DNA from 2 places in the Amycolatopsis speibonae genome. Region 2 is predicted to be linked to the other one. Evidence: riboswitches for the same ligand, from Rfam matches in the RefSeq annotation. Region 2 holds a riboswitch; the other holds the start of a gene.

Region 1 (4,265 bases), on a different contig from region 2:
TGACGGTCTTCTTGGGTTTCGGCGTCACGGTCTTCGGTGCGGGGGTCTTCGGCGCGGGCTTGCCCGGCTCGGGCTTGACCGCGGGCGGGGTGCTCGTGACGGTGACCGTGCTGGGCGCGGGCGGGCTGGTCGCCGGGGACGAGGACGTGCCCGGCGTCGGCGTCACCGACGTCGTCGTGGTGGTCGTGGTCGTCGTTGTGGTCGTCGTCGTTGTTGTTGTGGTGGTGGTGCTGCTGGTCGGCGCCGGGTCGCTCGTGGTCGAGGTCGGTGTGCCGGTGGTCGTACTCGGTTCGGACGACGTCGAGGTCGGTGTTTCCGAGGCGCTGCTCGTCGGCGGCAGGCCGCCGCCCTTCGCGAGCGTGTAGAAGCCGACCTGTGACAACCCGAGCGAAGCCTGGGCGCTCGCGCGGATCCAGGTGTCGAGCCCGCTGATGCCCGAAGCGCGAGCGGCCTCGTAGGAAGCCGGGTTGTAGGCGATCGCGCCGAGGTCGCCCGCGAGTTTGTTGCCGGAGTCGGCCGCGGCGTTCGCCTGCGCGGCTTTGAGGAACCGCACGCCCTTGTCCACCGCCGCGTCCGCGCCGCCCGCGTCGGCCAGTCCCTGGAGGATCATGCCGGTGCTGTTGGTGTTCGGCGCTTCGGTGCCGACGCCGCCGCCCCAGCCGCCGCCTGGGGTCTGGTTCCCCTTGAGCCAAGCGACGGTCTTGGCGATCGGGGCGTCGAGACCGGCCGCGCCCGCCTTCTTCGCGGCCAGCATCGCCGAGAGGGCCAGACCGGTGGCGTCGCCGTCGGACGGGGAGAGGTCGAGCGGTTTGCCCTCGTCGCAGGTCGAGACCTTGTGGCCGTCCGGGGTGACGTGGTCGCCGGTCTCCTTCGTCGGGATGTAGGCGAAGAAGACGCGGAAGTAGCCCTCGGAACACTGCTGGGTCAGCAGCTTGTCGATCGCGAGCTGGTCGTTCTCACCGGTCGCGGCGAGGCCGATGACGCCGAGGGCCTGGCCGAACATGTTCGCGTTGTTGCTCACCGAACCGGCGAGGTCGGGATCCTTCGAGTAGTCGCTGACCCGGCCCTTGTCCGGGCCCTTGCGCATGATCGCGCCCTGGGTCTCGGCGACCATGTCGTAGCCGTCGAAGTTCCGGGGGTTCCGGCCGGAGACCTGCGCGGCGACCAGGGTCTTGGCCGCGGCACCGCCGACGATGACCTTGTCGTACCCGGCACCGGGGGCGAGACCGTCCCAGGTGAAGTAGTCGGTGGCGTGGCCTTGGTCGTCGAGGAACTTCGCGATCGGCTCGGCCTTCGCACCGTCACCCGACGCGTACATCGAGAACAGCACGTCGATCATCAGGCCGTGGTCGGGCAGTTCGCCGCCGTTGGGGTTCTCGAGCGTGCCGTCCGGCTTCAGCTTCGTCGCGAGCCAGCGGGAGTTCGACTTCGCCGCGCCGGGGTCGTTCGCGGCCGTCGCCGTTCCGGTGAGCAGCGCGGCGACCACGCCGACGCTGACGGCGAACGCCGATGCGGCCAGGTACCCGCGGCGCATGGCTCCTCCTTGCGGCATGACGGAGGACAGGCGCGGGACGCCGCAGTCACCCCTGTTTATCGCGACAGTGGTCCGGACTTCTGGTTGGTTCATCCGCCCGTGCGGTACCCCGGCTCGCCCTGGTGAAGGGCCCACGGTTGCGCGACAGCGCCGGATTTCGACCGGCTTCCCCGTCACGGGCGGCGGTGTTGAAGTTGTCGAGCCCGCCGAGGTTAACACCCGATTACCTGCGGCAGGCACCGCTGACCAGGTCGGTTGCCAGGATCACATCGTCACTCGCGCCCGGCGGTACCCCGGCGCCGGTCCGGGATGAGATTCTTCGGGTCGTCCGATTCAGCGCGGTCGTGGGGGAAGTCCGGTGAGAGTCCGGCGCTGTCCCGCAACGGTATGCCCTCCAGGCGAGCCCGGTCACCCACGTCGCGCGGTGTCACCGACTCCTGTCGAGGAAATGCGGGAAAGGGTTCTCATGAGACGTTTGGTCCTCACTGTCGCCATGCTGTGCGGCATCGGGCTGGTCGCCGCCCCCGTGGCGAACGCGGCCACCCACAACAAGGCGGACGCCGCCGCGGGCTGGCTCGCCAGGCAGCTGACCGACGGGGAAAGGTTCGAGGCCGACTTCGGCGGCCAGAAGTTCCCCGACCAGGGCCTGACGATCGACGCGATCTTCGCGTTCGCCGCCGCCGGGGTGTCGGACACGAACGCGGGCAAGGCGATCACCTGGCTGGCGAAGCCGGAGATCACCACCGGCTACGTCGGCGGCGGCACCGAGGCCTACGCGGGCGCGCACGCCAAGCTGCTGCTCGCCGCGCAGATCCGGGGCAAGAACCCGGCGTCGTTCGGCGGCGTCGACCTCAAGGCGGGACTGCTCTCGCTGCTCACACCGTCCGGCCGGTTCTCCGACCGGTCCGAATACGGCGACTACTCCAACGCCTTCTCGCAGTCGCTCGCGCTGCTGGCGCTGGACCGCACCCCCGCCGGCGCCCCCGCGGCGGCCGTGACGTTCCTCGCGGGCACCCAGTGCGCGGACGGCGGCTTCCCGCTGAACTTCGGCGAAGCGACCTGCGCGAGCGACGTCGACTCGACCGCGATGGTCGTGCAGGCCTTGCGCGCCACCGGTGACGCGGTGAACGCCGGCGAGGGCACCTCCTGGCTGGTCACCAAGCAGCACGCGAACGGCGGCTTCGGCGTCGGCACAAACGCTCCGAACGCCAACAGCACCGGCCTCGCCGCCGAAGCGCTGGCAGGCCACCGTCCCGCCGCCGCGGTCAAGGCGCGGGAATTCCTCCGGTCGCTGCAGACCGGCTGCACCGGTGCCGAAGCGGACCGCGGCGCGATCGCCTACGACGCCACCGGCCTCAACCCGGCGACCGCCTCGCGCGCGACCGCGCAGGCGATCCTCGGCCTGGCCAGGATTCCGCTGAGCGACCTGCACGGCGGTGGCCGTCCGCAGGCCCCGGTGCTCGCCTGCCCGTGACGTCACCTCGTGAGTGGTACGGACGGTTCTAACCGTCGTTACCACTCACGAGGTCCTGGGCCCCCTTCATTGCGCCTAACGCTGTGAAGGCCTCCTTCCCTACCTTCAGGGTAGGCAAGGAGGCCTTCACGGACCGAACCTGCGATCGACCGCAGACGCCACTCACGAGGCTGTTGTCAGGCGCGCAACGGCTCGATGGTCTTCGCCAGTTCGTCCAGGCGCTCCAAGGTCTCCGCCTCGGGCAGCGTCGGCAGGATGAGGGAGACCTCGTCGACCCCGGCATCGGCGAGGCGTCGCAGCAGGTCGGGGTCCGCCGGAGCGCCGAACACGCTGATCCGGACGTCTTCGCGGCCTTGGTCGGCGAGCCAGGACCGGACGCGGCGCAGTTCCTCGGGCGGCGTCACGAAATGCGGAAGCCAGCCGTCGGCGTGCTCGGCGAGCCGTTTGAGCCCGGCGGGGCCCTGACCGGCGACGTAGATCGGCGGATGCGGTTTCCGCACCGGCTTCGGCCACGCGTAGACCGGGTCGAAGTCGATGTGCTTGCCGTGGAACTCCGCCTCGTCCTCGGTCCAGATCTCCTTGAGCGCCTGGAGTTGCTCGGTCAACAGCGCGCCACGGGTCCGCGGGTCGACGCCGTGGTTGCGCATCTCCTCGATGTTCCAGCCCGCCCCGACGCCGAAGATCACCCGTCCGTCGGAGAGCAGGTCGAGGCTGGCGATCTCCTTGGCCGTGTAGAACAGGTCGCGCTGGATCATCAGGGCGACCGCGGTGCCCAGCCGGAGATTCGAGGTGACCGTCGCGGCGGCGGTCAGCGCGATGAACGGGTCGAGGTTGCGCAGCGCGCCTCGCGGCAGCTCACCGGCGGGGTACGGGGTCTCCCTGCTGACCGGGATATGGGAGTGTTCGGGCAGGTAGAGGGAGTCGAAGCCCTTCTCCTCCAACGCCGCTCCCAGCACGTGCGGCCGGATTCCCTCGTCGGTCACTGACGTCGCGATACCGAAGTCCATGATCAGCACGACCCCGTCGGCCCGCCGGTTATTCCCGGAGGCCTTCACTCACCGGCCGCGACGCGGCGGGCGAGTTCGACACGTGACCGAACGCCCAGCGCGGTGAAGATGTTCCGCAGGTGGTGATCCACCGTCCGATGACTGATCACCAGCCGCCGCGCGATCTCCTTGTTCGTCTCCCCCGACGCCACCAGCCTCGTGATGGCGTCCTGCTGCGGGGTGAGCCCGGCCAGCGACCGGTGCGGCACGT
Region 2 (4,265 bases):
CACGCACCGCGAGCCATAGGACTGCACCCAGCCGAAGTCGGTGGCGGCGAACCCGGCCAGCCGCTCGGCGAAGTACTGCACCATGTCGTTGCGTTCGGGCTCGCCGTGCACCAGCACGTCGAGGCCGAGGTCCTCCTGCAACCGGATGACGTGCTCGATCTCCGCCTTCATCGCGGCCTCGTAGCCCGCGTCGTCCAGCGAACCCGCCTTGTGCGCGGCCCGTGCTTTGCGGACCTCGGTGGTCTGCGGGAACGAGCCGATCGTCGTGCTCGGCAACGGCGGCAGCCCCAGTGCGTCCTGCTGCGCCACCGCGCGCCGGGCGTAAGGGGAGCGGACGGTGTCCTCCGGCCGCAACGCCTCCAGCCGGGCCCGCACTCCGGCGTCGGCCAGGTCGGCTGCCGTGGCACGGTCCGTGGCCGCGGTGCGGGCGGCGGAAAGGTCGACGCTCTCTTCGGTCAGCGCGCGGCCGAGCAGGACGACCTCGTCGACCTTCTGCTTGGCGAAGGCGAGCCAGCCCTTGAGACGCGGGTGGAGCCCATCCTCCCGCTCGACGTCGTAGGGCACGTGCAGCAGCGAGCACGATGTCGAGACGCTGACCGATTTCGCGGTGCCGAGCAGCGTCGCCGCCCGGCTGAGCGCGCGGGTCGGGTCGGTGCGCCAGACATTGCGCCCGTCCACGACCCCGGCCAGGACCTCCTTGTCGCGCAAGGCCGGCTCGGCCGCCACGGCGTCCGCAAAGGACTCATCGGTGACGAGGTCGACGGCGAGCGCGTCGATCGGGGAGCGGGCCAGCACGCCCAGACCGCGACCGAGGCCGCCGAAGTACCCGGCGACCAGGATCTTCGGCCGCGTCGTCTCCTTCGCGAGCCGGTGGTAGGCGCGGATGAGCGCGTTGAGCTCCTGCTCCGTGCGGTCCGCGGCGAAGGCGGGTTCGTCGAACTGGACCCACTCGACGCCTTCGTCATGCAGGCGCCTCAGCAGTTCGACGTAGCCGTCGAGGAGGTTGTCGAGCAGATCCAGTGGGCGAAAGCCCTCCGGGGCGCTCTCGGCCGCCTTCGCGAGCAGCAGGAACGTCACCGGGCCCACCAGCACGGGCCGCGTCTCGACGCCGATCGCGCGGGCTTCGCGGTACTCGTCGAGCGGCTTGGTGCCGGTGAGCGAGAACGTCGTGTCCGGGCCGAGTTCGGGGACGATGTAGTGGTAGTTCGTGTCGAACCACTTCGTCATCTCCATCGCCGGAGCGTCCTGCACTCCGCGCGCGGCGGCGAAGTAGGCGTCGAGTGGCGAAAGACCGAGAGTCGTGAAGCGCTCCGGCAGCGCCCCGAACAGCTCGGTGGTGTCGAGCACCTGGTCGTAATGGGAGAACGTGTTGGATGGGACAGAGTCCAGCCCGGCGTCCTTGAGCTCCCGCCAGGTCCGCGTACGCAGCGCGCGGCCGGTGTCCAGCAGTTCGGCCTCGGCTATCTTGCCCGCCCAGTAGCGTTCGAGTGAACGCTTGAGTTCCCTGTCCGGTCCGATCCGGGGATAGCCCAGCACTGTCGTGCCGATTTCGGTCACAGCTCTCTCCTCGCGAGCTTGTCGTCAGAGCCCGGAGCCGCGCACAGGAGTGACCGCCGTTCGGTCGTGCCCATCCCACGAGGCCCGGACTCACGTACGCCGTCGGCGCACGTACCACGGGCAGGTCTTCGGACTCGTGGGCGACTCGCTCGCTCCTACCGGCCGTCGCTTCCCGGGTGCCATACCCAGTGCTTTACCGTGTCTCGCACGGTGACGGCTTTCGTTCCCACATACCGCTGCGGGGCAGTCCCGGATTCACACCGGGTTCCCTGTTACCTCGACCGGCCTGGGAGGCCGGTCGAACCAGTAGCACCTTGCAGCGTACTCAGGCCCGCTAGTGGCCCGCTGGACCTGTGACGAACCGGACGGCACGCGTGATCAGAGACGGGACACGCGTGTCTGGAGACGGAACACGCCGGGCGGAAGTCCGCCCGGCGTGTTCCGTGTTCGATCACGTGAGTTCGGGGATCAGTCCCAGTCGAGGGCACCGCCGGACTGGTACTCGATGACGCGGGTCTCGAAGAAGTTCTTCTCCTTCTTGAGGTCCATCGCCTCCGACATCCACGGGAACGGGTTCTCCGTCTCGCCGAAGATCGGCTGGAGACCGATCTGCTGCGCGCGACGGTCGGTGATGAAGTGCATGTACTGCTCGATCAGTTCGGCCGACAGCCCGAGCATGCCGCGCGGCATGGTGTCGCGGGCGTAGGCGACCTCGAGCTCGCACGCGTCGGTCAGCATGCCGCGGATCTCGGCCTGGAACTCTTCGGTCCACAGGTGCGGGTTCTCGATCTTGATCTGGTTGATGCAGTCGATGCCGAAGTTCAGGTGGATCGACTCGTCGCGCAGGATGTACTGGTACTGCTCGGCGATGCCGATCATCTTGTTCCGGCGGCCGAGCGAGAGGATCTGCGCGAAGCCGGTGTAGAACCACATGCCCTCGAAGATCACGTAGAACGCGACCAGGTCACGCAGGAAGTTCTGGTCGGCCTCGGGGGTGCCGGTCTCGAAGTCCGGGTTCTCCAGGTTCTGCGTGTACTTGAGCGCCCACGCGTCCTTCTCCGAGATGGAGGGGACCTCGCGGTACATGTTGAACAGCTCGCCCTCGACCAGGCCGAGGCTCTCGCAGATGTACTGGAAGGTGTGCGTGTGCACGGCCTCCTCGAACGCCTGGCGCAGCAGGTACTGGCGGCATTCGGGGTTGGTGATCTGGCGGTACACCGCGAGCACGATGTTGTTGGCCACCAGCGATTCCGCGGTGGCGAAGAAGCCGAGGTTGCGCTTGAGCATGGTGCGCTCGTCCTCGGTGAGGCCGTCGGCCGACTTCCACAGCGCGATGTCGGCCTGCATGGCGACCTCGGTCGGCATCCAGTGGTTGTTGCAGCCGGCGAGGTACTTCTCCCACGCCCAGGTGTACTTCATCGGCAGCAGCTGGTTGACGTCGGCGCGGGCGTTGATCATCCGCTTGTCGTCGACGTTGATGCGGGCGGCGCCGACTTCGATCTCGCCGAGGCCGGTGGCGTCGGTGGAAGCGTCAAAGGTGGTCATACAGAGGCTCACTTCACGAGTGGGGTCGTGAGTGGCGATTCGGGTTCCAACCCGAATCGCCACTCACGAGGATGTCTTACTGGCAGGCTTCGCAGTCAGGGTCGTCGATCCGGCAGGCGGCGCCGTCGGTGGCGACGAAGTCGACGTCCGAGACCTGCGGGATCTCCTTCGGCTCCGGCTTGGCGGCCGGTGCCGGGGCGGTCACCGGCACGGCCGGGACCGCGGCGGCGGGCGACGGCGAAACCGCGGCGGAAGCCGCAGGGGCGGGCGAAGCGGCGGGCGCCGGAGCGGCGGACTTCGGCGAAGCTGGAGTAGCGGGGGCCGGGGTGGCCGAGACCGCGTTCAGCTTGCCGTCGGTGCCGCGCAGGGTGCTCTTCTCCACGTGCGTCGCGGACCGCGCCCGCAGGTAGTACGTGGTCTTGAGGCCCTTGTGCCAGGCGTAGCGGTACAGCTCGTCGAGCTTGCGGCCGCTGGGCGCCGCGATGTACAGGTTCAGCGACTGAGCCTGGTCGATCCACTTCTGCCGACGCGAACCGGCGTCCACCAGCCAGCGCGACTCGATCTCGAACGCGGTGGCGTACAGCGCCTTCAGGTCGTCCGGCACGCGGTCGATCTGGCCGAGGCTGCCGTCGAAGTACTTCAGGTCCGAAACCATGACCTCGTCCCACAGCCCGCGCGCCTTGAGCGAGCGGACCAGGTGCGGGTTCACCACGGTGAAGTCACCGGACATGTTCGACTTGACGAACAGGTTCTGGAACAGCGGCTCGATCGACTGCCCGACGCCCACGATGTTGGAGATCGTCGCGGTCGGCGCGATCGCCATCACGTTGGAGTTGCGCATACCGACGGTCTTGACCCGCTCGCGCAGCGGCGCCCAGTCCAAAGTGGACGAGGTGTCGACGTCGAGCGCGTCACCCTGGCGGGCGTCGATCAGCAGCTGCAGGGAGTCGATCGGCAGGATGCCCTTGCTCCACAAGGAACCTTCGAACGTCTGGTACTGGCCGCGCTCCTCCGCGAGGTCGGTCGAGGCCGAGATCGCGTAGTAGCTGATGTGCTCCATGCTGGTGTCCGCGAACTGGACGGCCGCGTCCGAGGACAGCGGCACGCCGATCTCGAACAGCGCGTCCTGGAAGCCCATCAGGCCCAGCCCGATCGGGCGGTGC

What was found. Region 2 has a riboswitch for cobalamin ahead of metE (5-methyltetrahydropteroyltriglutamate--homocysteine S-methyltransferase). Riboswitches for the same ligand answer to the same signal wherever they lie in the genome.
Region 1: another riboswitch for cobalamin. It lies ahead of ACFOSH_RS28745 (prenyltransferase/squalene oxidase repeat-containing protein); the one in region 2 lies ahead of metE (5-methyltetrahydropteroyltriglutamate--homocysteine S-methyltransferase).

What each region holds. Positions count from the first base shown of each region.
Region 1 is NZ_JBHRWK010000049.1:44,835-49,099, forward strand. Features, by position in the region: gene ACFOSH_RS28740 (hypothetical protein) at 1-1,534, opposite strand, end outside; cobalamin riboswitch at 1,616-1,730, opposite strand; cobalamin riboswitch at 1,842-1,968, shown strand; gene ACFOSH_RS28745 (prenyltransferase/squalene oxidase repeat-containing protein) at 2,001-3,008, shown strand; gene ACFOSH_RS28750 (LLM class F420-dependent oxidoreductase) at 3,185-4,015, opposite strand; gene ACFOSH_RS28755 (helix-turn-helix transcriptional regulator) at 4,060-4,265, opposite strand, start outside.
Region 2 is NZ_JBHRWK010000012.1:293,029-297,293, forward strand. Features, by position in the region: gene metE (5-methyltetrahydropteroyltriglutamate--homocysteine S-methyltransferase) at 1-1,557, opposite strand, end outside; cobalamin riboswitch at 1,660-1,880, opposite strand; gene ACFOSH_RS07200 (ribonucleotide-diphosphate reductase subunit beta) at 2,026-3,102, opposite strand; gene ACFOSH_RS07205 (ribonucleoside-diphosphate reductase subunit alpha) at 3,179-4,265, opposite strand, start outside.